One region of the Solibacillus sp. NPDC093137 genome, then DNA from elsewhere that is predicted to be linked to it. Evidence: predicted binding sites of a transcription regulator. Region 1 holds the regulator's gene; the other holds the start of a gene.
The links. Region 1 encodes LexA, which represses DNA repair genes until DNA is damaged. Its sites were predicted from a motif close to CGAACATATGTTCG; they were not measured.
Positions count from the first base shown of each region.

Region 1 (15,823 bases):
CCAACAGAATTAAAGCAAATAGATATTAATTACTTAAATCGATTGGCCTTACTGATCCAATTAGCAATTAAGTATGCTGAACAAAAAATTGAGCTTAGCAGACTCGCCTTTTTTGATGTTGAAACAAATTTACCAAACCTGCATTATTTCAAATCTGAATTATCAGAATGGATTAATGTTGGCAACTCGGGATTAGTTGCAATTCTACATCCTACTGAATTTAATAAAGTCGTTGATTTATACGGAAGAAACGCTGGAGCCGATTTACTCCGTCAAGTCGCGGATCGTATGCAAATATATTTTCCGGAAAGTGATTCACTGATTTCACGCTTTTCAAATTCGCTTATTTTCGGAAAAGTTGACGAAAACGATTGCTTCCTTGCCTATAATCAGCAGCTTGAATCAATAACACAATTGCCATATATTATCGATGGTAAAGAAATCTATATTACATTAAAGATCGGTTATACAGTCTTTAATGAGTCGATGACAGTCGAACAGAGCATTCATCAGGCAGATATCGCCTTATCCAATGCACAGAAGCGTACTGGGACGAGCTATGCAGTATATGAAGATAATAGTACGAAACAATTGACGGAAGAAATGGATATCCTCAATCAATTGGCTTATGGGCTTCAACATGAAGAATTTGAAGTTTATTTGCAGCCTAAAATTAACTTCCAGACAATCGAAGTGGAAGGTTTTGAAGCATTATCTCGTTGGAATTCGAGCAAACTTGGTTTCATTTCACCGGTAAAATATATCCCAATCGCTGAACAAACGGGAAAAATTAAAGCGATTGATTTACTAAACTTTAAACAGATCCTTATCTGGCTACAAAATCGTATAAATGAGAATAAAAAGATTTTACCGATTGCGCTCAATATTTCGCCGGACCATTTTTACGATCCGGACTTCCTGCAAAATATAAGGGATATATTTTATCAATATAATGTCCCGCCGTATTATATAAAGCTGGAAGTAACGGAAAGCATTGAGTTGGTGGATTTTAAAAAAGCAAAAGAGATTCTAAATCAACTAAGACTTATGGGCATTGAATGTTCAATCGACGATTTTGGTATCGGCTTTTCTTCATTAAGCTATTTACCGCAGTTGCCCTTTTCTGAAATCAAAATTGACCGCAGCTTTATCAGCGCAATGGATGAACCCGGGATGTATGCAATCGTACAAACGATTATCCAATTGGCGAAAAATATTCAAATGCGCCCCATTGCCGAAGGAATTGAAACAGAAGAACAGCTGGCAATGCTTCAACAACTTGGCTGTCCTGCTGGTCAAGGCTATTATTTCTATAAACCGATGTCTATTACCGAAGCAGAACAATTGCTGGACACGAAAAAAACAGCTGACGGGAAGTAAATCACCTTCCATCAGCTGTTTTCTTAGTTTATAGTGTTCGGTAAATCTTTCGATAAGAATACGATTAAATCATGTAGATTTTGCTCGCTCACTCCATGACCTACCGGATAGGTTCTGAATGTAACGTCCGTGTCATAGTCATTGAAGAAACGAACGGCATGCTCTGCCCATTCAATCGGAAAATCATAATCATATTCCCCGTGAGAAATAAAGATTTTAGATTTATCCATCGTTTTTTTACTATATTCAAGCGCAACGAATTCCGGTAAATAACCGCTTAATGCTGCTGTTCCACGAATGGCATTGCCCATCACCATCGCAAGTGACTGTGCCATCGCTGCCCCTTGGTTGAAGCCAACAACATAAATTTGCTGTTCATCCAAATTGAATTCCCAAATAGCTTCTTTAATAAATAATTCTATACCTTTCAGCACTTTATCGAAAATGGCACGATTCGGCTTACCCTCTTCTTCAAATGTATAAAATGCATAGCCCGGACGATGTTTAATCGGTCCTTGCAAACTAAAAATATGACAATTTGTTGAAAACGAATCAACAAGTTGTAGTAAATCATTTTCATCGCTCCCTAATCCATGCAGCAAGAAAATCGCCGGTTGCTTATCTGCATCTACTTTAGGTGCTTTGTGTAAATAAATAAATGGTGTGTTCATTTTATATCTCCTTTTAAGAAAGCGTCATTTTATTGACAAGCTGGTCCGTGTAATAAGCCATGTAGCCATCCAGCAATTTGATTGTTTCCTCGATATCGCCTTCTGTTAAAATATTTGCATTTTTAGCACAGGCAACTGTCAAAAAATCAATACGGTATGCATGCTCCACGGATGCATAAGCATAATCGTAAATCACATCTTCATCCTCTACCTTTAATGCATTATATTGCTGATGGAATGCTTTCTTGTAATCGTCCATTTTCTCTCCGACACTGTTGCGGATTTGCATTTGCTGTGCCATTAATTCATTTTCGATATAAGAAACGGTTGGCACTTTTCCTGAACTGAATGTTTCCCGAACAAGATCTGTCCATGCCATTTTATTCTCCACATAATACGCAATATTTAACATTAATCGATCATAAAAATCAGTCGTTGACGTGGAGGAAGCTCTTTTTTCATCGATATTTTTTTGAAGCATTGTTTGGAATTTTTCAAGATCCGCTTTATTCGATAGGAAATAAAGTGTCTGTTCGATATATGTAGTAATTTCTTTTTGCTTATTTTCTGCTGTCATGATTCATCCACATCCTTCATCTGATACTTCCATATTTCTTTATTATCGTACCATTCCTTCAGTAAAATCGCACGTTATCCTATTATCTGTATGGGCCTATTGTATCTGAATTCAGCTCTTTTTGCCAAAGCTTTTTTCTTGTCACCTATACAATAAGTCGGGCTTCCGATTGATTTAGAAATAAAAAAATGCCACTTGCCATAGTAGACAAGTGACATTTTGAGCTTCGAATTAAAGTGCTTTTACTTTCGCAACTACATTTTCTACTGTGAAGCCGTATTCTTTTAACACAATTTTCTCTGGAGCCGATGCACCAAATTTATCGATTGCCAATACATCGCCTTCAAAGCCAACATATTTATGCCAGCCAAGTGATGCACCCATTTCAATTGCTAAACGCTTCGTCACAGCTTTTGGTAATACAGATTCTTTGTATTCCTTGGACTGTTTTTCAAAGCGGTCCATTGATGGCATTGATACAACAGATGCATCAATTCCTTCTGCAAGTAGTGCCTTTTTAGCTTCTACTGCCAAGCCAACTTCAGAACCTGTTGCAATTAACAGGGCATCCGGAGTTTCTTTAGATGAAGCTGAAACGACATAAGCACCTTTTTCAACACCATCGTATACTGTCTCTGTCGCAAGATCCAATACCGGCAAGTTTTGACGAGATAATACTAATACAGTTGGCGTTGATTTGCTCTCTACAGCTAATTTCCATGCAGCTACAGATTCATTTGCATCTGCAGGACGGATAACAGAAAGATTCGGCATTGCACGTAATGATGCTAAATGCTCAACTGGCTCATGTGTAGGACCATCTTCCCCTACTGCAATTGAGTCATGTGTAAACACATATGTTACAGGTAATCCCATTAATGCAGATAAACGAATTGCTGGACGTACATAGTCAGAGAATACAAAGAAAGTACCGCCAAATACGTTTAAACCGCCATGTAATGCCATACCGTTCAGTGCAGCGCCCATTGCAAATTCACGAACACCAAACCAAATGTTACGGCCTTCCGGAGTTTCTGCAAAGAAATCGCCAGCGCCTTTAATAGTTGTCTTGTTTGATCCTGCCAAGTCAGCAGAACCACCGAAGAATGATGGTGTTGTTTTTGCAATTGCATTGATTGCATCACCAGATGATGAACGAGTAGCTACTGCAGTACCTGCTTCATATACAGGTAACTCAGATGCAAAGTTCTCCGGTAATTTGTTTTCCATTGCGTTTACAAATTGTGCAGCCAGTTCTGGATATTCGTTTTTGTAGCTTTCGAATAATTCATTCCATGCTGCTTCTGCTTGTACACCTTGTACTTCGCTAGCTGCTTTAAATGTATCATATACTTCAGTTGGAACGAAGAATGGCTCATGTTCCCAAGCGTATGCAGCTTTTGTTAAAGTAACTTCATCAAATCCTAGTGGCGCACCATGTGAATCTGCTTTACCAGATTTGTTAGGAGAACCAAAACCGATAACAGTTTTCACTTCGATTACAGTTGGGCCGCCAGTATTTTGTTTCGCTTTTTCAATAGCTGAATTAATTTCCACGATATCTGTACCGTCTGCAACTTTTAAATAGTTCCAGCCGTATGATTCGAAACGTTTTTGGATGTTTTCCGAGAATGACTTTTCTAAATCACCATCAAGTGAAATATCATTTGAATCATATAGTACAATTAATTTATCCAATTTTAAGTGACCTGCAAGAGAAATTGCTTCTGCAGCAACACCTTCCATTAAATCACCGTCACCGCATAGTGCAAATGTATAGTGGTCTACAATGTCTTTACCTGGCTTGTTGTATGTTGCTGACAAGTGACGTTCAGCCATAGCCATACCTACTGACATTGCAATACCTTGTCCTAATGGACCAGTTGTCGCTTCTACACCAACTGTATGACCATATTCAGGATGTCCCGGTGTTTTTGAATTCCATTGACGGAAGTTTTTGATTTCTTCCAACTCTAAACCGTAGCCACCTAGATGCAATAAACTATATAAAAGCATGGATCCATGTCCAGCTGATAATACAAAACGGTCGCGGTTATACCAATTAGGATTTTGAGGGTTATGGCGTAAATGCTTCGTCCACAATGTATAGGCCATAGGTGCAGCACCCATTGGTAAACCTGGGTGACCTGAATTTGCTTTTTCAATTGCGTCGATTGATAGTGTACGGATTGCGTTAATTGCTAACTGATCCATCTGTTGTGTCATTATGTGACATCCTTTCCTCGTACGATATTTATACATTTTATAGTGTAGACAAATTTTCACAAGAAAACAATAATTTCTAAAAACGTCCTATAAAATATGTCATACTTTATATTAAATGTGACATATTAATGAAATGTTATTAGTTTAAGAATTTCTTCTGTGATTTAATTTGTTTTAATTTTTCAGGTGTCACATCATTGCCTTCTTCATCAATTACTTTTACATGCTCGATTGTATCACGCATTGTAGTACGGAAAGTATCTAAATATTCTTTGCGCAGCGCTGTACGTTCCTTCGCCTGCTCTTCCGTCAATTTACCTTCTCTCGCTAATTTAGAAAGCTCGTTAATGCGAGCTAATTTTTCTTTTGATAACATTTGAATCTCACCTTTCTTCCTACCTACTACAAAGGTATAAAAAAAACGACTTGAAAACAAGTGTTTACTCTTCAAGTCGCTCCATATATTCAATATATCTTCTATGTACGGTCGCTTTACTGATAGAAATGCCCAAGCCAGACAAAGTCGTAGCAATTTCTGCAAAGGTTAAGCCTTTCTGACGCAGTTGAACAATTTCTTCGACAGGCACTTCTTTTCGTTCACGCCCTTCAATATTACCGCGGTTTTTCAAATTATTTTGCGGCTGGTAGCCATTTTCTACAGCGCGGCGCATTCCCCGGCGGATTTTTGCATTATGCATACGACGCTGATACTCTTCGACAATCGCTAAAATTTCGAGCAGCATTGTATCCATTTCGTTTAATACGACAGGACCTGCATCATTCAATGTATATACTGTCGCTTCATATTTTTGCAGTAGGTGCAGCACTGCCATACGGGCATTCCCTCGCCCTAAACGGGTTTCATCCTGTACAAATAATGCTTTAATACCGTACTCTTTCATGTAGTCAAGCATGTCGAGTAATCCGTCTCGATCGACATCATATCCACTATGCTGGTCCATGAAAATCTCCACATCTTTATAGCCGAATGATTTTGCGTATTTTGTCAGCTCCTCCTGCTGACGCACTAGCGATGTTTCTTGTGTATTTTTATCCGTACTGACACGGCAATAGATTACTGCTTTAGTTTTTATCATTGTTCCCTCTCGCTACTTTAATCAATTGCATATCGGAGGATTCATTCAGCTGAGCAATGTATTGTGAATCTTTTTCTACAGGCACAACCAATACTTGTCCTAAAACAACTTTTTCATCCAGCATTCCGTTTTCCTTTTTTACTTCATTGATCCAATCATGCTTAGCCATTTTACCACGATATTGTTCTGCCAACGACCATAAAGTATCGCCATGCTCTATGCTTACGTGTTCGTATAATTCAATTTTATCATCCTGCATCATGAATAAAGCAATCATAAGTACAGAGAATAGTAGAAACATTGATGTGAAGCCATTTAATTTAACTCTTTTCATTTGAAAAACCCTCTTTCGAATGTATGTTCGGAATGTTTGTTCTCATAATAATACGAACGTATGTTTTTGTCAACCGTTTTTTCGAACTTATGTTTGCATTCATGTTCGCATACTGCTATACTTACTTTAAGAAAAATAGCATGATAAAGAGGTGAGTTAGTTGACACAAAAAATTTCAAAGCGGCAGCAAGCTATTCTAACTTTTATAAAAGAGGAAGTTCGTGCTAAAGGCTATCCGCCATCAGTTCGCGAAATTGGAGAAGCAGTAGGTTTAGCTTCCAGTTCAACTGTCCACGGGCATTTAGCTCGTTTAGAAAGTAAAGGGCTTATCCGCCGTGATCCTACAAAGCCGCGTGCCATTGAAATATTGGATCAGGAAGAGATGAATATCGCAAAACAAGGTGTCATTCATGTTCCGTTGATCGGTAAAGTTACAGCTGGTCTGCCTATTTCTGCAATCGAGGATATCCAGGAATATTTCCCGTTGCCGGATGCTTACGGCTCACCGGAAGAGGAATTATTTATGCTTGAGATTATGGGAGAATCCATGATTGAAGCCGGGATTTTAAATGGGGATTATGTGATCGTTAAAAAAACGTCTACTGCGAACAATGGAGAGATTGTCGTAGCAATGACGGAAGACGATGAAGCAACTGTTAAGCGCTTTTACAAAGAAAAAACTCATTTCCGTTTACAGCCTGAAAATAGCTCAATGGAGCCAATCATTGTCAACCAAGTTTCTATTTTAGGTAAAGTGGTCGGCCTCTATCGAAATATCCATTAATCATCAACTTGCCATTCTAATAGAATCGGCAAGTTTTTTATTTACAAAATAAAAAGCTCAGCCGCGAACGACTAAGCCTTTCGTTATTTATTGCATGCTTCTACAAAACTATTAAATAAGCGCTGTGCATAAACATCACCGTTCGGAGCCAATTCTTCCGGATGCCATTGCACCGCGACACAATATGGATGCGATTCATGTTCAATCCCTTCAATGATGCCGTCCTTAGCAAGTGCCGAAACAACGAGCCCTTTCCCCAGCTTTCCAACCGATTGATGATGAAATGTATTTACACGGAATGAGTCTTCTTTAAAAATCTCTTTAAATTTAGGTGTCTTTACTTCAACGGTATGTGCCAGTTCCCCTCGCTTTGAAGGCTGTTTATGTAAAATTGTGTTCGCTACTTGTGAGGGTATATCCTGAATTATCTTCCCCCCGAATGCGACATTCATAATCTGTTGTCCGCGGCAAATACCGAGAACAGGCATTTGTCTTTTATAGGCTTCATTCATCAATAAAAGATCGCTGTCATCACGTTTCCGTACAACACTTCCGATATGACGGTGCGGTTCTTCATTAAACAACAATGGATCTATATCCGCTCCACCAATTAATACGAGGCCTTCAATTAGATCTAATAACTCATTTACGTTTTCTTCTGTAGCATTCGGTATACAAATCGGTATACCTCCCGCTTGTTCAATTGAAATTAAATACGTGTTATTAATATCCAACTTCTTGTCAAAATCATACATTGTTAATCCAATAATCGGTTTCATTCTTTTTATCCCCTTATAATTTATAGATAATTCCAATAATTTAAATTATACTATTGCGTTATACGAAATGACTACAAAAATAAAAAAGGATTGCAGAATCGCAACCCTTTACTTATTAAACACTTTCCATTTGTTTTATAAAATACTGTTTAATTTCTTTCCAGTTATGAACACGCATGAAACCTTCTTCTGATCGATTGTACGGCATCGAATACAATATACCTGTCCCTTTGAATGCTGCGAGTTGGCGTGGGCTGTCATCAATTAAATAATCGGTATGTATTACCGCTTTATTTCCGCAAAACACAATGTTCTGTGTTTTAATAAAGGGTAAATGCTCCATTAACCAGTCGTATTTCGCTGTAAATGAACCCGGTACATCCATTGCAGCTGTCGCAATAAAAATTTCATAATGTTCCTGCAACTCTTGAATGACTTTAATCGCATCTTCATCCAGTACTTTTAAATCTCTGAAATAGTCAGGCTCATTTAATATTGCAAATAATTTCTTCGCATCTTCTCGAGGCAAATCGCGCTGTGTCGTCAGAAGAAACTCTTCATCTGTAAAATTTGTTCCGAAATTTTCGTTATATGTCACACGTAATTTCGAATAAAAATCAGCTAGTACCTGGTCCATATCGATAGCAATACTTTTTTTCATGTAATAAGCCTCCTTGAAATTCCCATAATTTTAGTTTATACAATTGTATTGTGAAAAAACAAGGTATAACTCTTTACAATTAACAACGTACATATTTACGTTTAAAACCGATTCGCCCTTTTTCCACCTGTTTTTCAATTTCCTCATATGCATGAAGCAAACCCGGTTTTTTCCCTTCCCGTTTCGTTTCAATTGGTCCGATCTCATTTGCAATTTGCACTGCCTCATCATGTAAAGGTTTAAATGAAACACCGACTGTCATGACAAAATTGTTCATCGCCACCTGTGTGCGCTGCGGTGCTTGACGGATATTTTGTTTTACATACTCGAGCATGTCCATTAACTTTTCCTTTGAAAATTCCTCATCTTTACGATTGCCGAGAAGCCAGCAGTAGCAATGCCACCCTGCCGACATTTTCAGATCCTCACCACTGGCAATCCACTTATCGCTTACTTCTTGCGCAATATCAGATTCCGCCAGAGTTACTGCCACAACATAATCCGAAATCATATAGAAATAGGCCTGTTCCATCCAGCGGTCATAATCTTCCTCAGTCATTGCATTCGGATCCGCAATAATTCCTGCGAAATACATAGCATCATAGTTGCCTGTAGCATAGAGCTGTTCGGCCAGTTCCTGGTCTATTTTTATTTGTTTTACATACGGTTTCATCGAGCCAATCGTTACACCGAACAACGGCTCCTTTGCCCCATTGGACATATAAATCTTTTTTGTACGCTCTTTCCCAAGTGCTTCTAACTCTTGCATCATTGTATCGAGTTTCATAATTTCCTCCTTTTTTATTATTATTTTTGTCTTATACTATTATATGATTTAATCGCCAAACATACCTAGCGTTCTTCTCAATAAGCTTGCTGGTATATATTTCATTTAAAACAGTATTTACGGGATATATACGGCGACATACACTCAAGCTTCAGTGTCCTTTTATTGTTGCCCTGTACTTTAATAAAAAAATTGGCAAATTATTTAACCGAATAATAAAACAACCTCTGAACAGAATAATCTCAGGAGGTGATATTGATGTCAAAAAATAAAAACAACATCAATAATAAAAACGTCGAATTCGGTATGGAAACGGACGTTAATCAAGTAAAACAGCAAAACCAAAAAGCTGAAGCTAAAAAGCAACAATCTTCCGGTTTGTTTGCAAACAGCGGTTTACAAAAGCAATCAAGTTCCTTGAATGCTGAATTCGGGATGGAAACTAACGTAAACCAAGTGAAGCAGCAAAACCAGCAAGCTGAAGCCAAAAAGCAACAATCTTCTGGATTGTTCGCGAATAATGGTTTACAGAAAAACTTCTCTTCCATGAACGCCGAATTTGGCATGGAAACAGATGTTAACCAAGTAAAACAGCAAAACCAGCAGGCCGAAGCCAAAAAGCAACAATCTTCCGGTTTGTTCGCAAACAGCGGTTTACAGAAGAAGCTTTCTTCAATGAGCGCTGAGTTTGGCATGGAAACAGATGTTAACCAAGTGAAACAGCAAAACCAGCAGGCCGAAGCTAAAAAACAACAAGCATCGGGTCAATTTGGTAAGAACAAATTCCAAAACGGCAATAAATAAAAAATATTGAACCGGCAATTTTTATTGCCGGTTTTTTTAGTTCAAAATTATATTGGTTATAATTTTAAATAATATGTATACATATAAAAAAAACGCTAGAATTTTAACTCCAGCGCTTTCTCTTAGTACATCTTCATATATTGGTCGCGTTCCCACTGATGGACAGTAGAACGGTACATGTCGAATTCGATTTCTTTTGCTTCTTTAAAGTTAGCATAGATGTGGTTGCCTAATGCTCGTTGAACAACTTCATCTTTTGCAAGTAAGTTTAAAGCGTCGTCTAAAGCTGCAGGCAGGTTATCAATGCCGTTTGCTTTACGCTCTTCTTCGCTCATTACATAAATGTTGCGGTTAATTGCTGGTGGTGGCGTTGATTTTTTACGAATCCCTTCCAGACCAGCCTCTAAAATTACTGCCATCGCCAAATATGGGTTAGCTGATGGATCGACCGAACGAACTTCTACACGTGTTGAAACTCCGCGAGAAGAAGGAATACGAATTAAAGGTGAACGATTTTGTGCAGACCATGCTACGTAACATGGTGCTTCATAACCTGGTACTAAACGTTTATAAGAGTTTACTGTCGGGTTTGTAATTGCAGTAAAGCCTTGAACATGATTAAGTACACCTGCCATGAATTGCATCGCTGTTTCAGAAAGACCTAATTCAGTAGACTCATCAAAAAAGGCGTTTTCTTTTCCTTTAAATAACGAAACGTTGAAGTGCATTCCTGATCCGGCTTCACCGAATAAAGGTTTTGGCATGAATGTTGCGTGTAAACCGTGTTTACGTGCAATTGTTTTAACAACTAATTTAAATGTTTGAATATTGTCGCAAGCTGTAATTGCATCCGCATATTTAAAGTCAATTTCATGTTGTCCCGGTGCAACCTCATGGTGAGATGCTTCAATTTCAAAGCCCATTTCTTCTAGTTCTAATACGATATCACGACGGCAGTTTTCACCTAAATCTGTCGGTGCTAAGTCGAAATAACCCCCGTGGTCATTAACTTCCAAGCTTGGCTCGCCTTTTGCATCCAGTTTAAATAAGAAAAACTCCGGTTCTGGCCCTAAGTTGAAATCTGTGAATCCTAGCTCTTCCATTTCCTTTAATACACGTTTCAGGTTGTTACGTGGATCTCCTGCAAATGGTGTACCGTTCGGATTGTAAATATCACAGATGAAACGTGCTACTTTCCCTTTTTCAGCAGTCCATGGGAAAATCATAAATGAATCATAATCAGGATATAAGTACATATCTGATTCTTCAATACGCACAAAACCTTCGATTGATGAACCATCAAACATCATTTTATTGTCCAATGCTTTATCTAGTTGGCTTACAGGAATTTCTACGTTTTTAATTGTTCCTAAAATATCTGTAAACTGTAAACGAATGAATTTTACTTGCTGTTCTTCTACTAGACGTTTAATATCGTCTTTTGTATATTTGCCCACTAAATTCCACACTCCTAAATTTGTTCAGTACCGATTTTACTCGATCTTTTATAATTTACACACTATTGGTAAAAGCGTGATAAATCCCCTTGTCGAATAGATGTTTTTTGCATGCGCTGTGCTTGGCGCATTTCTTCACGTAAAATTTTTCGTAAGTCCGAATCTGAAATTTCTTTGCTCGCTTGTTGGGCGGCCGGATCATTTTTCAAAGCAAACACTTTTTTGATACCTGCCATATTAATACCCTGCTCAAGCATATCTTTGATTTCAAGTAAAGTATCGACATCATTTAAAGAAAACATCCGTCGATTTCCTTCTGTCCGGTGCGGCTGAATTAAATCATGCTCTTCATAATAACGGATTTGTCTTGCTGTCAGATCCGTTAGTTGCATGACGATACTTATCGATAATAGTGGCATTGAACGTCGAATTTCACTACTCATTTAATTCACCTCCCTTATCGCTATATTACGACTTGTTATTTACAATGTCAAATGTATGTCAGAAAAACTCACATAACTTATGTAAATGAGCAAATAGTTGACAGAATAAAGCGAATTCTATGCACAATAAAAATCGCCCAATAAATGGACGATTTCTATAAACTATTTTAGTTTTTGGACAGCAGAACATATGGCATATTTTACATGTTCATATGTTAAACCGCCTTGGATAAATGCAGTATAGGGAGGGCGAATCGGACCGTCTGCTGTTAATTCAATACTTGATCCTTGGACAAATGTACCTGCCGCCATAATAACATCATCCTCATAACCAGGCATATAGGCAGGCTCCGGCGCAAAGTGAGCGTTAATAGGTGAAGCAGCTTGAATTTCACGACAGAATGCCACCATTTGTTCAGCCGTTTGGAAAGAGACTGACTGAATGAGATCTGTGCGAACATCCGTGTAATGCGGGGATGTCGTCATACCGATTTCTTCAAGCATAGCCGATGTAAAAATTGCACCTTTTAAACTTTGTGCAACAATATGCGGTGCCATGAAGAAGCCCTGATAAAAATCTGCTAACGTATTTAATGAAGCCCCTGCCTCCGCACCGATTCCCGGTGACGTCATACGATATGCACATTTTTCCACTAAATCCGCGCGACCTGCAATATATCCGCCAATTTTTGCAAAGCCCCCACCCGGATTTTTGATTAATGAACCGGCCATTAAGTCAACACCAACTTCTGTCGGCTCAAGCAACTCTACAAATTCACCGTAACAGTTATCAACAAAAATAACGGTGTTTGGTGCAATTACCCGTATTTTTTCAACCATTTCAGCAATTTGTTCAATCGTAAATGATGGGCGCGTCGCATAGCCTTTTGACCGCTGAATTGCAATCATTTTCGTATTTCCGTTTACTGCCTGTTTTACACCTTCCCAATCAATTTCCTTATTATCGATTAAATCTACATGGGAATAGCCAATTTTATAGTCCTTCAGGGAACCTGTATCCTTTTCGCCCCCGTCAACGATCGACTGAAGTGTGTCATAAGGCTTACCTGAAATATAGAGCAATTCATCACCAGGACGTAATACACCAAATAAACTTAATGTGATTGCATGTGTACCTGAAATGATTTGAGGACGGACGATAGCTGCCTCTGACCCGAAAGTTTGCGCATATACACGCTCTAAATTATCACGGCCTTCATCATCATAGCCATACCCTGTTGAAGGATGCAAATGAAAGTCGCTTACTTGATTTTCTCGAAAAGCTGCCAGCACCTTTTGCTGATTATAAAACGCACGTTCATCCACTTCCTGATGATAAGTGCGGACTTTTTCTTCCACTTTTGCTGCAAGCGTTAATGTTTCAGCTGTTAATATTGATTGAAATGCCATTTTTACTACTCCATTCTGTTCAAACTGTATCCATTATACATGAAAAAAAATAGTTTTGACGAATGTTTGAAAAACTGCTATCGTCATGGTCGAAAGGACATTAAGGGAGAGATGTTTATGGCGTGGGATGTATTTAGTTTGATCGGAACGGTTGCCTTTGCCATTTCCGGGGCAATTGTGGCAATGGAAGAAGAGTATGATTTATTTGGGGTGTACATATTAGGTATCGTTACAGCTTTTGGCGGCGGGGCTATCCGTAATATATTAATCGGTCTGCCGGTTTCGACATTATGGAACCAGGAGCTTATGTTTCAATTCGCGCTTCTTGCGATTACGGTGTTCTTTTTAATTCCGCATCATTTATTTAAACAGTGGAGTCGATGGGGATACGTTACCGACGCAATCGGATTATCCGCCTTTGCCATTCAAGGTGCAATGCATGCTGTCCACCTGGAGTTACCGATTGTAGCAGTAATTGTAGCTGCCGTTTTAACAGGTGCAGGCGGTGGGGTGGTTCGGGACTTGCTTGCCGGTAGAAGACCCATTATACTGCGTCACGAAATTTATGCCGTTTGGGCGGCCAGTGCAGGTTTCTTAATCGGCCTTGAAATTTTTAAGGGGGATTTGTTTTTATACTTTTTATTTGTTTCCATTACTGTCCTGCGGATATGTTCATACACTAAAGGCTGGAGCCTGCCATCAAAGAAAATTTATTATACAAAGTAGGATAACTAAAGGGAGTGCCGAATCAATCGGCACTCCCTTTTTTTGGAAATTATTTAAATTCTAATTCTCCATCATAGGCCATCATTCCGCCATCTAAATTCGTTACATCAAAACCTTGCTCTGCCAGATATTCGCATGCATTCGCACTGCGTACGCCGCCTTTACATACGACGATATAGGATTTTGAATTATCCAGTTCATTAGTACGTTCAGGGATTGAGCCAAGTGGAATATGTACAGCACCTGGAATCATTCCGTGTTCCACTTCAAAATCTTCACGAACATCGATTACATTTAAATCTTCATTTGCATCGAGTAAGTTGATCAGTTCATCTGTTGTCATCGTTTTCATCAAAAATCCTCCAATACTTATAGCATCTTAGTCATTATAATCAATCAGACCAAAATTCGCTACAAGTTTGGCTGTGTTGTTACTCTTCTTCCGATAAAGCTACATTTTTTGACGGTACAAAAGTAGAAATTGCATGCTTGTAAATAAGCTGCTGTTTTCCTTCCGACTCCAATAATACGGTAAAATTATCATATGATTTTATAAGTCCTTTTAATTGGAAGCCATTTAACAAAAATACCGTTACAAAAACATTATTTTTACGTAAATTGTTTAAAAAAGTATCTTGCAAATTAATCGATTTCATCGTCGTTCAATCTCCCTTACCATAAAATACATGCAATAGTTACCTATTCGTTATACGGACAAAATTTCCCTTTAATTTTAATGATTTTCAAATAAACTTTTTATTTTACTCCAATCATTTCCGATCCACGCAATATCCATTTTGTTTCGGAAATAGGTAAGCTGGCGTTTTGCATAGCGTCTGGAATTTTGTTTAATCTGTTCCACTGCTTCATCAAGTGAAACCAGTCCATCGAAATGGGCATACAATTCTTTATAGCCTATTGCTTTAATCGCCTGAACATCACGTATCCCAGCATCGTATAGCGCCCTAACTTCTTCAACAAGACCTGCTTCCACCATCAAATCCACACGTAAATTAATTCTTTCATATAACTTTTCACGGTCCATATCCAACCCGATGATTAAGTGGTTATATAGCGGAATGTCCCCTCGATTGAATTGCTCTTCCGCTCGAGAAACCCCTGCAAGTTCTGCCATTTCCAGTGCCCGAATAACACGTCTTGTATTATTCGGATGGATGGACGCTGCAGCTGCCGGGTCTATTTGCACAAGTTTTGCATGCATCGCTTCAGGACCTAAAACTTCAAGTTCTTTATAATAGTTTTCGCGTGCTGCTTCATCAACTTCCTGTTTGGCAAATTGAAAATCATACAAGACAGATTGTACATATAGCCCCGTTCCGCCAACAATAATCGGCATTTTACCTCGCGCTTGAATCTCTTCAATTTTCCCGCGAACAAGCTGCTGATATTCCGCAACCGAAAACCCTTCCGTCGGTTCTTTAATGTCGAGCAAATGATGCGGAACACCTTCCATTTCGGCTTCTGTAATTTTGGCCGTTCCAATATCCATATGACGATAAATCTGCATGGAATCTCCGTTTATTATTTCGCCGTCAATCTCTTTTGCCAAGCGGACACTTAGCGCTGTTTTTCCTGATGCTGTAGGACCGATAATGGCCACGACATCGATTTTATTATTCATCTTTTAACCACCGTACAATTATTTCTCTTACTTGTTCTTTCTTTT
Region 1 is NZ_JBNNVH010000001.1:379,307-395,129, reverse strand. Features, by position in the region: gene ACQKN3_RS01905 (EAL domain-containing protein) at 1-1,380, shown strand, start outside; gene ACQKN3_RS01900 (alpha/beta hydrolase) at 1,404-2,051, opposite strand; gene ACQKN3_RS01895 (DNA helicase) at 2,065-2,628, opposite strand; gene tkt (transketolase) at 2,860-4,854, opposite strand; gene ACQKN3_RS01885 (DUF896 domain-containing protein) at 4,994-5,230, opposite strand; gene ACQKN3_RS01880 (YneB family resolvase-like protein) at 5,295-5,951, opposite strand; gene yneA (cell division suppressor protein YneA) at 5,938-6,285, opposite strand; gene lexA (transcriptional repressor LexA) at 6,446-7,069, shown strand; gene ACQKN3_RS01865 (gamma-glutamyl-gamma-aminobutyrate hydrolase family protein) at 7,153-7,848, opposite strand; gene ACQKN3_RS01860 (5' nucleotidase, NT5C type) at 7,964-8,509, opposite strand; gene ACQKN3_RS01855 (DNA alkylation repair protein) at 8,589-9,296, opposite strand; gene ACQKN3_RS01850 (gamma-type small acid-soluble spore protein) at 9,555-10,100, shown strand; gene glnA (type I glutamate--ammonia ligase) at 10,223-11,557, opposite strand; gene ACQKN3_RS01840 (MerR family transcriptional regulator) at 11,620-12,000, opposite strand; gene ACQKN3_RS01835 (aminotransferase class I/II-fold pyridoxal phosphate-dependent enzyme) at 12,163-13,410, opposite strand; gene ACQKN3_RS01830 (trimeric intracellular cation channel family protein) at 13,528-14,136, shown strand; gene ACQKN3_RS01825 (rhodanese-like domain-containing protein) at 14,186-14,488, opposite strand; gene hfq (RNA chaperone Hfq) at 14,568-14,792, opposite strand; gene miaA (tRNA (adenosine(37)-N6)-dimethylallyltransferase MiaA) at 14,870-15,778, opposite strand; gene ACQKN3_RS01810 (alpha/beta fold hydrolase) at 15,771-15,823, opposite strand, start outside.

Region 2 (15,823 bases), 1.7 Mb from region 1:
GGATATTTTGAATAAATAGTTTATCTATTTTGATTGTGTCGGGTTTAAATTGACGTATCGAAGCAAGTGAGGCATAGCCTGTACCAAAATCGTCAATGGCAATTCGTATACCCATCTCTTTTAGCCGTTGAATAATGGAGTAAGTTCCTATTTCGGAATTTACTATCGTATTTTCAGTAATTTCAAATTCAAGAAATTGTGGTTCAATTTGATACTTCTCAATTTGAGCTTTAACAAAATCAAATAAATCGGTTTTCATAAATCGAATTGGTGGAATATTTATAGCAATCGGTTTAAGGGGCAATCCTTTTTCCTTCCACTCATGTAAATAAAGACAGACTTTTTCAATGACCCAATCGGTAATTATATTAATCATATGGTTTTCTTCCGCAAGTGGAATAAATTCTCCCGGAGAAATCATACCCCACTCTTTATGATTCCAGCGTATTAATGCTTCAGCTCCATATAGTTTTCCATGTTTCGGTTCAACTTGCGGCTGAAAGTATAATTCAAACTCTTCATTTATAATTGCTTTACGCATGTCACGATCTAAAACATATTTTTTATAAGAAGAAATGTCCGCTAAATGAGAGGAGAGTTGATAGGTGTTTCGGCCTTCTTTTTTGGCTTGATAGAGGGCTGTATGTGCATTTTCCAATAAAACATTTTTCTCTTTACCTTCCTCTGGGAAAAAGGTAATGCCAATACTGGTAGAAATATTTATTTCATAGCCTTGAATGATAAAAGGCTCGCAAATTTTATGGATAATGTTTTTGGCTAACTCGTACACGTTTTCTTTGTCGTCATAATTTTTAATAATCATTATGAAATCGTTACTGCTTAAACGTGCTAAATAGCCGTCTTTCGGCAACAGTTTGCCAAAGTTATTGGCAATAAACTTCAATGCCTGGTCACCGATTGAATAGCCTAATGAACCGTTAATAATATTAAAGCGATCTAAATCTAAACAGAGAACTGCAAAACCTTCATCATATTTACACATATTATCGAGTTGTTCAAAGAGTGATTTCTGATTGGGAAGTCCTGTTAGTGCATCGTAATTTGCTAAATAATCTAGTTGTGCTTTCAGTTCCATTTCTTGAGTAATATCTGTAATTAGTCCAAAAACATTTGAAATTTCCCCGTGTATATTGATTTCCGGGACCACTTCTTCCAAAAGCCATTTAATTTTGCCGCTTCCACTAATAAATTGGTATATAGTTTGTAAACTTTCTCCAGCCTCTACTTTTTTTATCGCACTATCTAGTTGGGAAACAGAATTTGGATGGACCATTTCATACCAAGTTTCCGGATTATCGTACAATTTAGAGATTGGAATATCGACTATAGTTTCCAATCCTTTAGAGGCAAATACAAAACTCCCGTCACTGGCATCGCGAACCCAAATACCCGATGAAAGATTATTGAAGATTTTTTTGTAGTTTTCGTTTTGTTTTACTATTTGATTTTCCAGTTCAATTTGCTGAGTTATATCCCTAATAACACCGATAATTTTATAAGGTTTTTGATCCTCAAATAATACTTCAGCACGAACTTTAATAAACTTTATCTCGTTAGTCTTACCGTGATAAATCCTAAATTGATTTGTATAGTTTTTTCCAAATTTAATTGCTTCATTAATTTTTTGATAGGCATGTTCGTAATCATCTGGATGAACTAACATATAAGGATCACCCATATGCATATATATATCAGGTTCTAGTCCAAAGATATGATAAAAGTTTTCTGAACAAAATAAATGATCGTTTTCAATTAAATACTCCCAGCTTCCTATTTTTGCAATCTGCTGGGCATGCTTTAAATGATTTTTATGTGATTCCAACTGTTCCGTTAAAATAATCTGATCCGAAACATCAATAGCGCTTAAATAAACTCCCTCTACTACTTGATCAATTGTTATAGGGATTAAAGTTAGGGCTAGCCTTGATTTTTGATTGTTATTATTTTTTATTTCAATCATGCACTTTTCGGAATTGCCACTTAATGTTTGTTTGAAAACATCCGATAAAATTTTAAATGTAGGTTCAGTTAAAACAGTTTGGAAATCCTTTAATGTATTTACCGTTTTCCCAAAAAAAGAACTTACTCTTTTATTATCTGAAGTGATTATTTCTGCATTATTTGAAAAGATAAAAATAAAGTCAGGATGATTATCTACAATAGACGTAAAGTAATTTAACAGCTCATTATTTTCCGTTTTGATATTAGCATAATTTTGGATAGACTCACTCTTAGTAAAAAATTGTTTAAATTTATTTATTTTATTATCATTATTCATAAAATCCCCCTTTAAATTCTTGATTTAACGATACGACCTGTATACAAATAGTATTGATAAAAAACTCTGTGATAAAACGAATTAATATGCCTGTTATTTATTAAGTATATGTACATATAAAAATTCAAAAATTCAACTGTCTAATAGGCTTTCATTGATAATTACGGGACTATTGTATTAAGACTATGTATTTAGAACAAAATATGTATATTTTAAATACCCGTTTTTTTTTATAAATAATCACATTTGGTAAAATTAAATTTGTTTTTAAATGATTCATTAGATTATTAAATCAATGACGATTCAAAAGAAGTTTTTCCAGTTTGAATAATTACCTGAAAGTTATGATAATGTACTAATAGGAAGAAATAGTGGGGTGATGTGGATGAAAAAAAATATTGGAATCGGTATTATTTTAGTGCTTGTCATCACAATGCTTGGCACTTACATAAAAGCTGAAATCAATCAAAGTACGGCAATCAACGAAAATGCAATAGGAAAAGAAGTTGAACTGGGCGAAGAAGTGGGCCTCCAAAAAGGTCAGTTTGCACCGGATTTTACATTATATAATTTACAAGGCGAGCCACTGACACTTTCTGAGCTGAGAGGAAAGCGGGTCGTGCTGAATTTCTGGGCAACGTGGTGTCCGCCTTGCGAAGCTGAAATGCCGCATATGCAAAAATACTACGAAAAATACCGTGAAGAAGACAATGTGGAAATTGTCGGTGTCAATATGACGTATGCAAACGAAAAACTGGAGCGTGTGGAGCAGTTTTTAAAAAGCTATGAGATCACATTCCCGATCGTACTAGAACAAACAGAAGCAGTCGCCTATCAATATGAAATTATAACAATGCCGACAACGTACATGATTGATACAGAAGGGAAAATACAAAAGCAAATCATTGGCCCGCTGGATTTGGATGCATTGCGTGAAAATGTCATGCAACTAGATTAAGCTTGGAGAATGCGCAGACCGGCATCTTAAATATCTTCATTTTGTGACGTTTAAATTCGACTTTATAAGTATGATTCTTTCATTCACTTCATAAATTTTATGGAACGGAGGAGAATTCGTGCGGAAAAGTCGGATTTTTTTATTAATTGTTGTAATGGTGTGTATCGGTGTAATTGTTTATGGTGTTATGAAAATCAAGGCGCAGCCAAAAGAGGAACAGGCGGGTTTTGCGGTAGTCAATGAACTGCATGAGTTAATTACGAGCGAATCAGTTTATGATGTCAACTCTGAAAAATTGGTGGAAGGTGCACTGCGAGGGATGGCAAATGCAATAAATGACCCCTACAGTACTTATTATTCGGAGCAAGAAGCAGCATTACATAAACAGACGCTCGCAAGTGAACGAATCGGCATTGGTGTGGAATTGGCAGAAGCAAATGGTAAGATTATCGTCGTAGCTCCTATTAAAGCATCGCCTGCAGAAAAAGCGGGTATTCGACCATTGGATGAGCTTATACAAATTAATGAAGTGCGACTTGACGGAAAATCTATGGGGGAAGTTCGTAAGCTGATGTATGGTAAGGAAGGGGAAGCTGTGGAGCTTGTCATTTATCGACCGGAAATGGATCAGCATTTAAAGTTAGTCATGAAAAGAGAACGTTTGAAAAATGATACGGTGGAAGCTGAAGTTCTCGAAGTAGAAGGGAGAAAACTTGGCTATATAACGATCAATCTTTTTGGTGAAAAAACAGCAGACGAATGGAAAGAGGCTCTCGATGAGGTAATTAAGGAGGAAGTGGAAGGGTTAATTATTGATGTGCGGGACAATCCAGGTGGCTATTTACATAGTGTTGCCCAAATGATGAGCATGTTCGAGCAAAAAGAAAAAATCTTTGCGTATATGCAAAATCATGATGGTGTAACAGAGCCACTGAAAACAAAGAAAGTGGAACAGTTCCAGCCTTACGCAAATTGGTTGCGTGACACGCCTTTAACTCTTATCCAAAATGAAGGAAGCGCATCAGCCAGTGAAGTGTTTGCAGGTGCCCTACAGGACTGGAAACGTTCGGTCATTATTGGAGTGACGAGCTTCGGTAAAGGAACGGTCCAACAAACATGGGATCTTCAAAACGGCGGAGAAGTAAAGTTATCAACGAACAAATGGCTTACCCCTTCTAAAAAGTGGATCCATGATGTAGGAATAGAGCCGGATGTCGAAGTGACACAGCATCCTCTATACAGTGTGGAAACAAAAATACTGAAAGGGCGCTATGAAGAGGGAGAATACAGTGAAGAAATTGCCTACAGCCAGCGTATTTTAAGTGAGCTGGGCTACGCTATCAGCCGGACAGATGGATTCTTTGATAAGGATACAGCTCAGGAAGTAGAAAGCTTCAGACACAAGCATGATATTGCAGAAGGAAGCTATATGGATGAAGTATTTTTCAATGAATTAACGAAAGAACTGCAAACATTCAAACAGTCTAAAGTTAACGACATGCAGCTGCAGATGGCGATTAGTTATATTATGCATCAGTTTGAATAAGGGATAGTGGAAAAGATATTGAAAGCTCGTTTCTTAACGAAATGGGCTTTTTTTATTTGATTAACATTTTATTTAAAAGCGAACTGAAAAAATTCCACCTTATTTACCTCCTCCATAAATCTCCGAATCTCTCACCATGCCTTTATTTCATTTCCGGTACAAATGGGACTACGCATTCCGTAAAGGATTTGGTACAATTATTCGTACGGTAGGTGAGAATATGGATGGAACAGTTTTGATTGAAATTTTAAAAGGGATTGGCCGATTTTTTATAAATCCTTTGTTTTATATCGCCATCATTTCCGCAGTTTATTTAGGATATCGCCGAGTGAAGCGCGAACGAAGGTATTTTAACCGACGGATACTAGGTGGCTGGTCCGAGCTGAAAAATATGCTTGCGATGGGCTTTATGCTGTCCGTTATTATTTCCTTATTTAGTCTTGTAATAGGCTTAACAGTATCACTCGAATTATTGACAATTGTATTTATTGTAAGTTTCGTAGGTTTGATCATTTATATGTATCAATTATTATCGCCGGCAATTGTTATGGCGGTTGCTTTTTGCGGGATCGTTTGGATGCAATGGCAAGATTGGTCATATACAATCGGAACTATTGAATTGGCAGGGAGAAATGTTACGGACGATCTTGTTATGACCGTTCCGATTATGACAGGACTCTTGCTGATGGCAGAAGGAATTTTAATTCGCCGGTATGGTGCCCGTTTTGCTTCACCGATTGTTGAGAAAACAAAGCGTGGATTAAATGGAATAGGCTATTTTAGTAAACAGCTTTGGATTTTGCCTGTCTTTACGATTATTCCAGGTGAAGGCATTCAAAATTTTGCGCCTTATTGGCCACAGTTTACGGTCGGAGCAGAACAGTTTTCGATCATCGTTTTCCCGTTTATTATCGGATTCCAGCAAATGGTGCGTCAAAAGCTGCCGATGAATGTTTATCCTCAAATGGGACGTTCAATTATTATGATCGGGCAATTTGTGCTGATCGTCGGATTGGCTGCATATTTTCTGCCGGTACTTGGTGCTGCTGCATTAGCATTAGGTGCGATTTCACGCACAATTATCGGCATTCATTATAGTCGTTCAGAAGACCGCAATAGTTATGCTGTTGTACGGAGTGATAAAGGTGTGATGATTGCCGGCATTTTACCGGATTCTCCTGCAGAGAAAATGGGACTTGTTGCAGGTGAGATTATTAAGCGTGTAAATGGACAAGATGTTTTTACAGAAGAAGATTTGTATAAAGCATTGCAGATCAATGCTGCCCATTGTCGTTTGGAAGTGCTTGATCATTCAGGCGAATTGCGTCTTGCCCAGCATGTTGTCCATCGTGATGATAATCACAAAATCGGGTTATTAGTTGTTAGTTAATTTCAAAAGAATCTCGGTAATGCGAGGTTCTTTTTTTTGGCTGAAACGGGTATAAACAAATTATGTTAAGATTAAATTGTACTAGACAGCATTGGATAACTTCAGGAATTTTTATCGTTTTTGGTAGGGGTGATTGATTTATGTTAGATTGGCTGACAATCGATAATTTAGAAACAATTGTAGAGAAATATAAGTTATTAGGTCCTTTTTTCGGAATTTTATTAACATTTTTAGAATCATTTATACCGATATTGCCGCTGTTCGTAATAATTATTGCCAATGCCGCAGCATACGGTTTATTTTGGGGATTTTTACTGTCCTGGCTTGGAACGGTAGCAGGATCATACATGTTCTTCCTCATGATTCGCATGTTCGGAAAGTACCGTCTCTTCCGCCGGATTAAAGAACAGAAACAAGTAAAAAAACTGATTAACTGGGTGGATATTAGAGGATTTACCCCATTGTTTGTGCTGCTGTGCCTGCCGTTTACACCTGTTGTCGTTGTCAATACGGTTGCTGGTTTATCCAATATAAAAAAGAAATATTACTTTTTGACACTCCTTATTTCAAAACCCATTTTAATCTTTTTAATTAGCTATTTAGGCAGTGATTTGCGTGATATTTTAACCTCTCCTGTAAAACTTATTATTTCAGCTGTCATTATTTTAATCATTTGGGGAATCGGAAAATTGATTGAACATATTTTAAATAAGCGTGTGGAAAGAGATTTGCGAGAGATTGGAAAGCTACGAAAACATAAATAAATTCTACGAGTCTTGTCTTTTAACAAATTGTGAAAAGACAGGGCTTTTTTGTATGATTGCAATTAATGCGCGAACATGTATTCTTATATTATAATAGAAGAAAGAAATAAAAGTGAGGTGGGATTTGTGACGTTACGAGTTATATCAGGACGGGCAGGCACGGGAAAAACAACATTGATTCACCGTGAGATTGTTGAAGATTTAAAAACAAATATATTTGGACATCCAATTTTTTTATTAGTTCCTGACCAAATGTCGTTTACAGCGGAATATGAGCTGACGACGAATTATGACATTGAAGGAATGATGCGTGCACAGGTAATGACATTCAAACGGCTTGCCTGGTTTGTGCTGCAAAATGAAGGCGGTATCGCCCACGAACGCATTGACGGCACAGGGTACCGCATGCTGTTGCGACGTATTTTGGAAGAACATCAGGAAGAATTCCTACTATTTAAACGAGCGGCAGGTAAACCTGGTTTTACGAAGGAAGTCGAGCAGATTTTAAAGGAATTCAGTCAATATCATATCGATGTGGAAACAATCGACCCGCTAATCGAATCATTAAAATTAAACGGTGCAAGTGAAGTACTGCTTCATAAATTGCATGATCTGAATATTATTTTAAAGCAGTTGCATGAGCGAATCGGGACAGATTATATTGATGGCGATGGCTATTTTCCACTGTTAATTGAGCGCATTCCGAAAATGGAAAGCTTGCGCGATACCCACATCTATTTGGATGGGTTTGTTTCATTTAACGGACAGGAATTTGCCATTTTAAAAGAGCTTCTTATTTATGCAAAGCGTGTCACAATTGTTCTCCCGATGGAAAACCCAGAAATGGATTTACTCGAAGGATCGGTATTTTACAGAGCTGCGGTGACGTACGACAAAATAAAGAATGAGCTGCAAAAATTACGTTTCGAACGAGGAATTGATATTGAAGAGGAGGCGCGTGTTCATTTAGAAGTAAACTACCGTGCGACAAATCGGGATTTACTGCATATTGAACATTGCTTCGACAAAATTACGGATACACCAGTCGAATCAACGGGACATACGAAAATATTGGAAGGTGTAAACCCGCGCGCAGAAGTGCAAGGTATTGCCCAGGAAATTAAACAGCTCGTTCTGGAAAAGGGGCTTCGCTATAAAGATATCGGGATAATGTACCGCCAGGCGGATGTATATGATGCGATTATTGGAACGACCTTTACCCAATACGAAATTCCGTTTTTCTCAAATGAGAAGCGTGCGATGCTTTACCATCCGCTTATCGAATTCAGTCGATCCGTACTGGAGATTATTACGACAAACTGGAAATACGAGCCGGTTTTCAGAAGTATTAAAACCGATTTGTTTTTCCCTTACGGAGCCAATTTAGTCGCAATGCGTGACAGAGCGGATATTTTAGAAAACTTCGTCATCGCAAAAGGAATTGTCCATGACCGCTGGATGAAAGATGAAGTATGGCATTATCGCCGTTTTAAATCACTGGAAAAAGTAAATGCCGTTCAGACAGAGGACGAGCTGGAGCATGAGCAACTTTTAAAATCCGTCCGTGACTTAATCCGGGAGCCGGTACTGGCATTGCAGAACCGGTTGAAAGGCAAAAAAACAGGCCGTGAAATTGTAGTGGCACTGTATGAGTTTATGGAGCGGCTTGATATTTATAAGAAGCTGCTAAAAATGCAGGAACAGGAAGAGCAGGCCGATTCACTCCATCAGTCATTGGAGCATGAACAGGCTTGGAATGGCTGGATCCATATTTTGGAGCAATTTGACCTTATGTTCGGTGATAAAATTATGCCGTTGGAAGAAGTAGCGCAAATTTTGGATGAAGGCTTTGAAACACTTGAGTTTGCAAGTGTCCCGCCGACATTGGATGAAGTGACTGTTTCGACTGTCGAGTTTGCACGTTTTGACAATAAAAAGGCAATTTTCGTAATCGGTGTTAACGACGGAGTATACCCGATGCGTATGGAAGCGGGAGGACTGCTGTCTGATGACGAGCGTGAAACATTTGAGAAAATCGATGTGGAATTGGCCCCGGGTATAAAAAGCAGGCTTCTGCAGGAAAGTTTCCTATTTTACCGGGCGATTTCTTCATCGACACAATATTTATATATTACGTATGCAAATGCAGACGAGGAAAGTAAAAGCAAGCTTCCATCGCTTTATATTAACCGCCTGCACAGCATGTTTGAGATTACCGAAAACCAGGGTACCCCCGAGGAAAAAACGGTTCGCACACTGCCACATCGGCAAATTGCAATGGACCCGCTTGATGAACTCCAAAAAGATAATGTGCTCAATTATTTACAGCATCCGTCACCGGCAATCGGCTTCTTAATGACCCAGCTGAAGCAGGCACAGCACGAGCGACGTCCGCTTACCGAAGAATGGGCGGCGTTAAAAGCATTTTATGAACGGGAACAGCGATGGAAAGATGTACTGAATATCGTGGAAAAACCTTTGTATACGACGAATGAAGCAGAACCGCTAACGGAAGACGTAGCGACAGCATTGTACGGGGAAGACTTTTTGGCAAGTGTATCGCGTATTGAGCGCTTTTACAGCTGTCCATATTCACATTTTGCATCCTATGGACTGAAACTGCAGGAGCGTACGGAATTCAAGCTGGAAACATTCGCGATGGGCGATCTGTTCCATGAGGCAATCCGGACAATTTTATCCGAGAAAGAGCCATCGATCCCGCTTACGACATATGTAGCGTGCTATAAAAAGGCGGATGAAACCATTTCAAAACTGGCGGATTATTTCTCGTACAGTATTTTAAAAAGCAGTCACCGCTTTGAATATATTAAAACGAAACTTGTGAAAATCGTGGCACGTACAATTTATGCGCTCATTAATCAAAGTGAGCTGTCGAAGTTTAAAGCGATTGCCCATGAAAAGCCGTTTGGGAAGCGCGACGACAAAAATACGGAACAGGATGACCGCAACCCGCTGGAAGCATTGAAAATCGATCTGGAACATAACCGGAAAATGTATGTACGCGGGCAAATTGACCGTATTGATGCATATAAAGATGCGGAAAATCTGTATTTGCGTGTTATTGATTATAAATCTAGCGGTCGCAAGCTTGATTTTACCGAAGTATATAACGGGATTTCGCTGCAGCTGTTGACATATTTAGATGTAGCGATGAAAAATATTCCGATTATCGCACGTGAAGGAAAGTTCATCCAGGACTTATCGGAGCTGGAGAATATCATTGTCCAGGCGGCTGGGATGTTCTATCTGCATGTGCATAATCCGCTAATTCCTACAGAAGATTATGAGCAGTATGATCGCGTGGAAAGTTTACGTCAGGAGAAGTTCAAGTTAAGCGGCTATATGGTAAAAGATGTGGAAGTGGCACAACTGATGGACAAGTCACTTGAGCCGAGTAAAACATCCATTATCGTACCGGCAGCGTTTAAAAGCGGAGAGAACCCTGAATTTAACAGCCGTTCCTCAAAAGTGATCGAACAAGACCAGATGGAAAACCTGCAGGAATTTGTACACTATAAATTCCGTCAGGCGGGCAATGAAATTTACCGTGGTAATACAGAAATTAAGCCGTACAGCCTGGGTAATCAAAAAGCTTGTACGTATTGCAGTTTTAAATCGGTTTGCCAGTTCGACCAGTCTGAAACAGGCAACAGCTTTAATGAAATCAAGAAACAGCCGGAACAGGAAGTATTTGAAAATATTAAAAAGGTGGTATGTGCAGATGACAATTCCAGAGAAGCCGAGTGATGTTCAATGGACAGATGTGCAGTGGAAAGCCATCTACGCAACCGGTCATGACATATTAGTATCCGCAGCGGCCGGTTCAGGAAAAACGGCGGTATTGATCGAGCGACTGATCCAAAAGATATTAGCGCCTGAAGACAAGCGCATAGATGTTGATGAGCTGCTCGTCGTAACGTTTACAAATGCCTCGGCTGCGGAAATGCGCAACCGTATGGCAGAAGCGCTTGAAAAGGAGCTTGCCCAAAATCCGAGCAACCAATTTTTGCGCCGTCAGTTAAGTTTATTGAACAAAGCGCAAATATCCACGCTTCATTCATTCTGTTTATCAATTTGCCGTGAATTTGCATACACCATTGATTTGGACCCGGGTTTCCGTCTGGCAAGTACAGAGGAAGCTTCGTTATTGCAGGATGATGTGCTGATGGATGTGCTTGAAAAGGCATACAGAGGCGATATGGATACTTTGTTCTCGAAAGAGGAACTTTACACATTAGTCGACAGCTTTGCATCTGACCGCAGTGACCAGGCAATTGAACTATTGCTGCAGGAAATGTATAAAGTATCGCGTGTACAGCCAAACCCGTATGAATGGCTGCGCGCATTGCCGGAGAAATACGATATTGATCCGGAAAGTCCGATTGATGCCCTGGTTATTGCGCAGGAAGTCCGACCGTTTATTATCGGAAGCCTGAAAGAAATCTCCACTCGTCTTGAAAAAGGGTTGCAAATTGTGTCTGTTACACCTGTTTTAGAGAAAAACAAGCCATTGTTTGAAGCTGAATATACAGGGGTTAAGCATGTACTTGAAGCAATGGAGGGAGGCTCATGGGAACAGGCATATGAGCTGATCCCTGCAGTTGAGTTTGGACGTATCAAGCCGTTGGCGAAAAAGGATACCGAGGAAGATAAGCAATATTATGCGTTAGCGAAAAATCATCGTGATACGGCAAAAGAAATGCTGACGGATTTGAAGGAAACATTTTTTGCGCGTCATCCGAAGTTGTATGTCCAGGAAATGGCGGCGACGAAGCCAATTTTGGAAACGCTCGTAAAACTGACGATTGAATACAGTGAAGCTTTTAAAAAGGCGAAGCAAGAGCGCGGCCTGCTTGATTTTTCGGATTTGGAGCATTATGCACTCGAAATTTTGACAGATGAAGAAAGCACCTCAACACCACCCCAGCCATCTGATGTGGCATTGAATTTCCAGAAGCGTTTCAAAGAAGTGCTTGTTGATGAATATCAGGATGTCAATTTCCTGCAGGAAACAATTTTGCAGCTTGTGAAAAACGGCGGTGAGCAGGACGGGAATATGTTTATGGTCGGTGATGTAAAGCAATCAATCTACGCGTTTCGTCTTGCAGAGCCACGTCTTTTCCTTGATAAATATAAGCGCTTTGAAGAGGACCCGTCCGGAACAGGGATGAAAATTGATTTGAATGCCAATTTCCGGAGTCGTTCGGAAGTTCTGGAAGGTACGAACTATGTATTTGAGCAAATAATGGACGAAGAAGTCGGCGAAATTGCGTACGATGAACAGGCAAAACTTAAATTCGGGGCGAGCTATGATGAGCAACAAGTACCGATTGAATTAGTTTTACTGGAAGGTGATTCAAAAGCGCAAATCATTCCGGGAAGCGAAGATGGTTCCGAGGAAGAAAGCATCAGCGCGGCACAGCAGGAAGCACGTTATATTATTCAGCGCATCCGTGATTTAGTCGATCATGGCGGACAAGTGTACAATCCGAAAACGAAATCGATGCGTCCTGTCAGCTACCGCGATATTGTCGTATTGATGCGTTCTCGCACATGGTATACGACGTTTGCAGAGGAATTCAAATTGGCCGGCCTGCCGCTCTATGCTGAAACGGACGGCGGTTATTTTGAATCTCTTGAAGTGATGATTATGATCAACACATTAAAAGTCATCGACAACCCGTATCAGGATATTCCGCTCGCTTCTGTACTGCGTGCACCGTTTATCGGTTTAACGGAAAACGAACTGGCGAAAATCCGTTTAATTAACGGAAAAGTACCTTTTTATGAGGCATTGAAGCAGTATAAAGAAGAAGCAGCGGGTGACATGCCAATCGAAACAGAGGCTAAGCTTGATAAGTTCTTTACGATGCATCAAAAATGGCGCCAGTTCTCCCGTCACGGGGCATTGGCCGATTTAGTATGGCAAGTGTATTTAGATACGAATTATTATGAAATGGTCGGTGCAATGGCGAACGGCAAGCAGCGCCAGGCGAACTTACGGGCACTGCATGACCGTGCATTAAGCTATGAAAAATCGTCATTCCGCGGATTATTCCGCTTCCTGCGATTTATCGACCGCATGAGTTCACGTGGAGATGATTTAGGAATTGCGAAGTCGACGAGTGAAGCAGACGATGTCGTCACATTGCTCACAATCCATAAATCAAAAGGATTAGAATATCCAGTCGTATTTGTAGCGGGCATGAGCCGTACATTCAATACGAAAGATTTAGGCAGCCGCTATATTTTCGATCAGGATTTCGGGTTGGCAATTAAATCGGTGAATCCGGATTTAAATATTATTTCGACTTCTTTACCGCATTTATATGTGAAGGAGAAAAAGCTTGCGAAGATGAAGGCAGAAGAAATGCGCGTCTTATATGTGGCGATGACCCGTGCAAAAGAGCGTCTCATTTTAGTCGGCTCGATTAAAGATTGGGAAAAGCAGAAGGAAGAATGGGCATTTTATCAGGAACTGGAGGATACAGTGCTCCCTGCATACATTCGTTCAAAAGCGAACAGCTATTTAAGCTGGGTCGGTCCAGCTGTTGCACGTCATAATGATTTCCTGTTTGCCAATTACGGCTATTCGAATGAAGCGGCAACAACGAAAGAATGGACTGTACGCATCATTCCAAATCGTGACTACTTGCTTGCCAATGAAGCGGAAACGGTGGAGCATGAAATGGTTGAACAGGCAGTGAATGAAGATATGGTTCAGCTGCTGGCGAAACGTTTCACGACACCGTATCCATATGCAAATGCGGTTACGAAGAAATCAAAAACGTCGGTATCGGAGCAGAAGCGTCTTGAAAGTTTGCAGCGGATGGAAGAAGAGCAGCTTTACAATATGGAAGCGAAGCGCTATGTAAAAACCGATGTACCAAGCTTTATGCTGAAAGGGAAAAAAGAACGCAAGCTTTCGGCAACCGAAGTCGGTACAGCTGTCCATGCCGTTATGCAGCATATCCCGCAACAAGGGTTTACAACGATTGAAGAGACGGAAAGTTATATCCAATCGCTTGTAAAACGTAAGCTGTTGCAGCAAATTGAAGCTGATGCAGTTTCAGCGGAAAAAGTATTTGCCTTTTTCCAAACAGAAGTCGGTGAGCGTTTTAAAAAGGCCAAGCAAGTACTAAGAGAAGAACCGTTTACCCTTAGTTTGAAAGATCAGGAAGGGGATGCCCAAATTGTACAGGGGGTCATCGACTGTATTTTTGAAGATGAACAGGGTAATTGGGTACTTCTGGATTATAAAACGGACTATATCGAAAAGTATTTATTAGGCGATTTTGAGAAAATTAAACAAAAAATGACAAAGTCGTACCAAATTCAATTAAACTATTATCAGCATGCTGTCCAATCAATTAAGCGTATTCAAATAAACGAACGCATTTTATATTTATACAGTATTGGACAAGAAGTGAAAATAGATTAGGGGGATGGACGGTGGATTTTCGCCCAGTAGGTACGAACGAGCGTGTTGCAACACTCGATATATTGCGCGGGGTAAGTTTACTCGGCATTTTATTAGTTAATATGTTTGGGTTTTATTTACCGATGCCGCATATAACCGATTTGAGCAGCTGGTTTAATGAAGTTCAGGATATAATACTCCAACAGCTTTTGGATATTTATGTACAAAGCAGCTTTTATCCGTTATTTTCTATGCTGTTCGGGTATGGATTAGCAATGCAATTTGTAAAAGCAAATGAGACGGGCGCCGATTTTTACCGATTTGCGCCAAAGCGTCTAATTTTATTATTTTGCATTGGAATGTTTCATGCGATTGTCATTTGGTGGGGCGATATTTTGGCCACGTACGCATTTTGCGGAGTATTTTTAATCGCGCTAATTCGTATTAAGGCAAAATGGCTCCTGCTTGTGGCGGTTGCGGTGAATGCTTTGTATCATGGTTTTAATTTAAGTTTATATGTCGCGGCAGGTTTTTTTTCGGCATCAATGGATAGTTTCTCTGTCGATATTGAAGCAATGCAAAGGGCCTTAACAGCATATGGTATCGGGAACTGGACGGATGCATTTATGCAGCGTCTTGATGATTTATCGATTCAGATGAGTGTCATGATGTGGATTTCGTCTTTATTTACAATATTACCTTATATGCTGTTTGGCGCAGCACTTGCAAAATGGCGTATGATCGAGCGGGCAAAAGAAAAAATCATAGTTTGGATCATTTTGGCTGTTGCTGGTATAGGCGGCGGACTTTATATGAAGAGCTTGCCGATATCAGGTGACCAAACATTGGGCAATGAATACTTGCAAGTTTATATCGGCGGACCGCTGCTTGCGATTGGCTATATGGCAGCCATAACATTGCTGACACAATTGCCGGTCATAGTAAAACTGCTGACGCCGATTGCAAAGGCTGGCCGTATGTCTCTCACGCTTTACCTGATGCAGTCCGTTATTTGTACGGTGCTGTTCTACAATTGGGGCTTCGGTTTATACGGAAAAGTGGATGTGCAAATGGGGATTTATATGGCGGTCGGAATTTTCGTTATCCAAGTACTATTTGCGGAAATCTATTTCTCGAAATATAAACAAGGACCGATTGAAGCATTACTGAAAAGATTTACTTACGGCAAACCTGCAGAACGTAAAACGTGAACAAAGATGCACCGAAAGCTTAGTTTTACGAATTAAGCCCCTTTTTGTCAGAAAAGTAAGGCAATTGTTTATATTTTAATGTATGATGTAAAAAAACAGAAGGAGTGCTCCACGTTATGAAATTGTTATCATTTAAAGTAAACGAACAAGTAAAGTTTGGCCCAAAAGTAAAAAAAGAAGAGGCAGTTTGGGATGTTATCGAAATCCAAAACCA
Region 2 is NZ_JBNNVH010000001.1:2,065,540-2,081,362, reverse strand. Features, by position in the region: gene ACQKN3_RS10555 (EAL domain-containing protein) at 1-2,299, opposite strand, end outside; gene ACQKN3_RS10550 (peroxiredoxin family protein) at 2,685-3,257, shown strand; gene ACQKN3_RS10545 (S41 family peptidase) at 3,376-4,803, shown strand; gene ACQKN3_RS10540 (PDZ domain-containing protein) at 5,024-6,193, shown strand; gene ACQKN3_RS10535 (TVP38/TMEM64 family protein) at 6,334-6,957, shown strand; gene addB (helicase-exonuclease AddAB subunit AddB) at 7,084-10,725, shown strand; gene addA (helicase-exonuclease AddAB subunit AddA) at 10,700-14,419, shown strand; gene ACQKN3_RS10520 (DUF418 domain-containing protein) at 14,431-15,609, shown strand; gene ACQKN3_RS10515 (fumarylacetoacetate hydrolase family protein) at 15,726-15,823, shown strand, end outside.
Region 2: addB (helicase-exonuclease AddAB subunit AddB) is a predicted target of LexA. The motif match lies at 7,028-7,041, and genes of this name have one in related genera.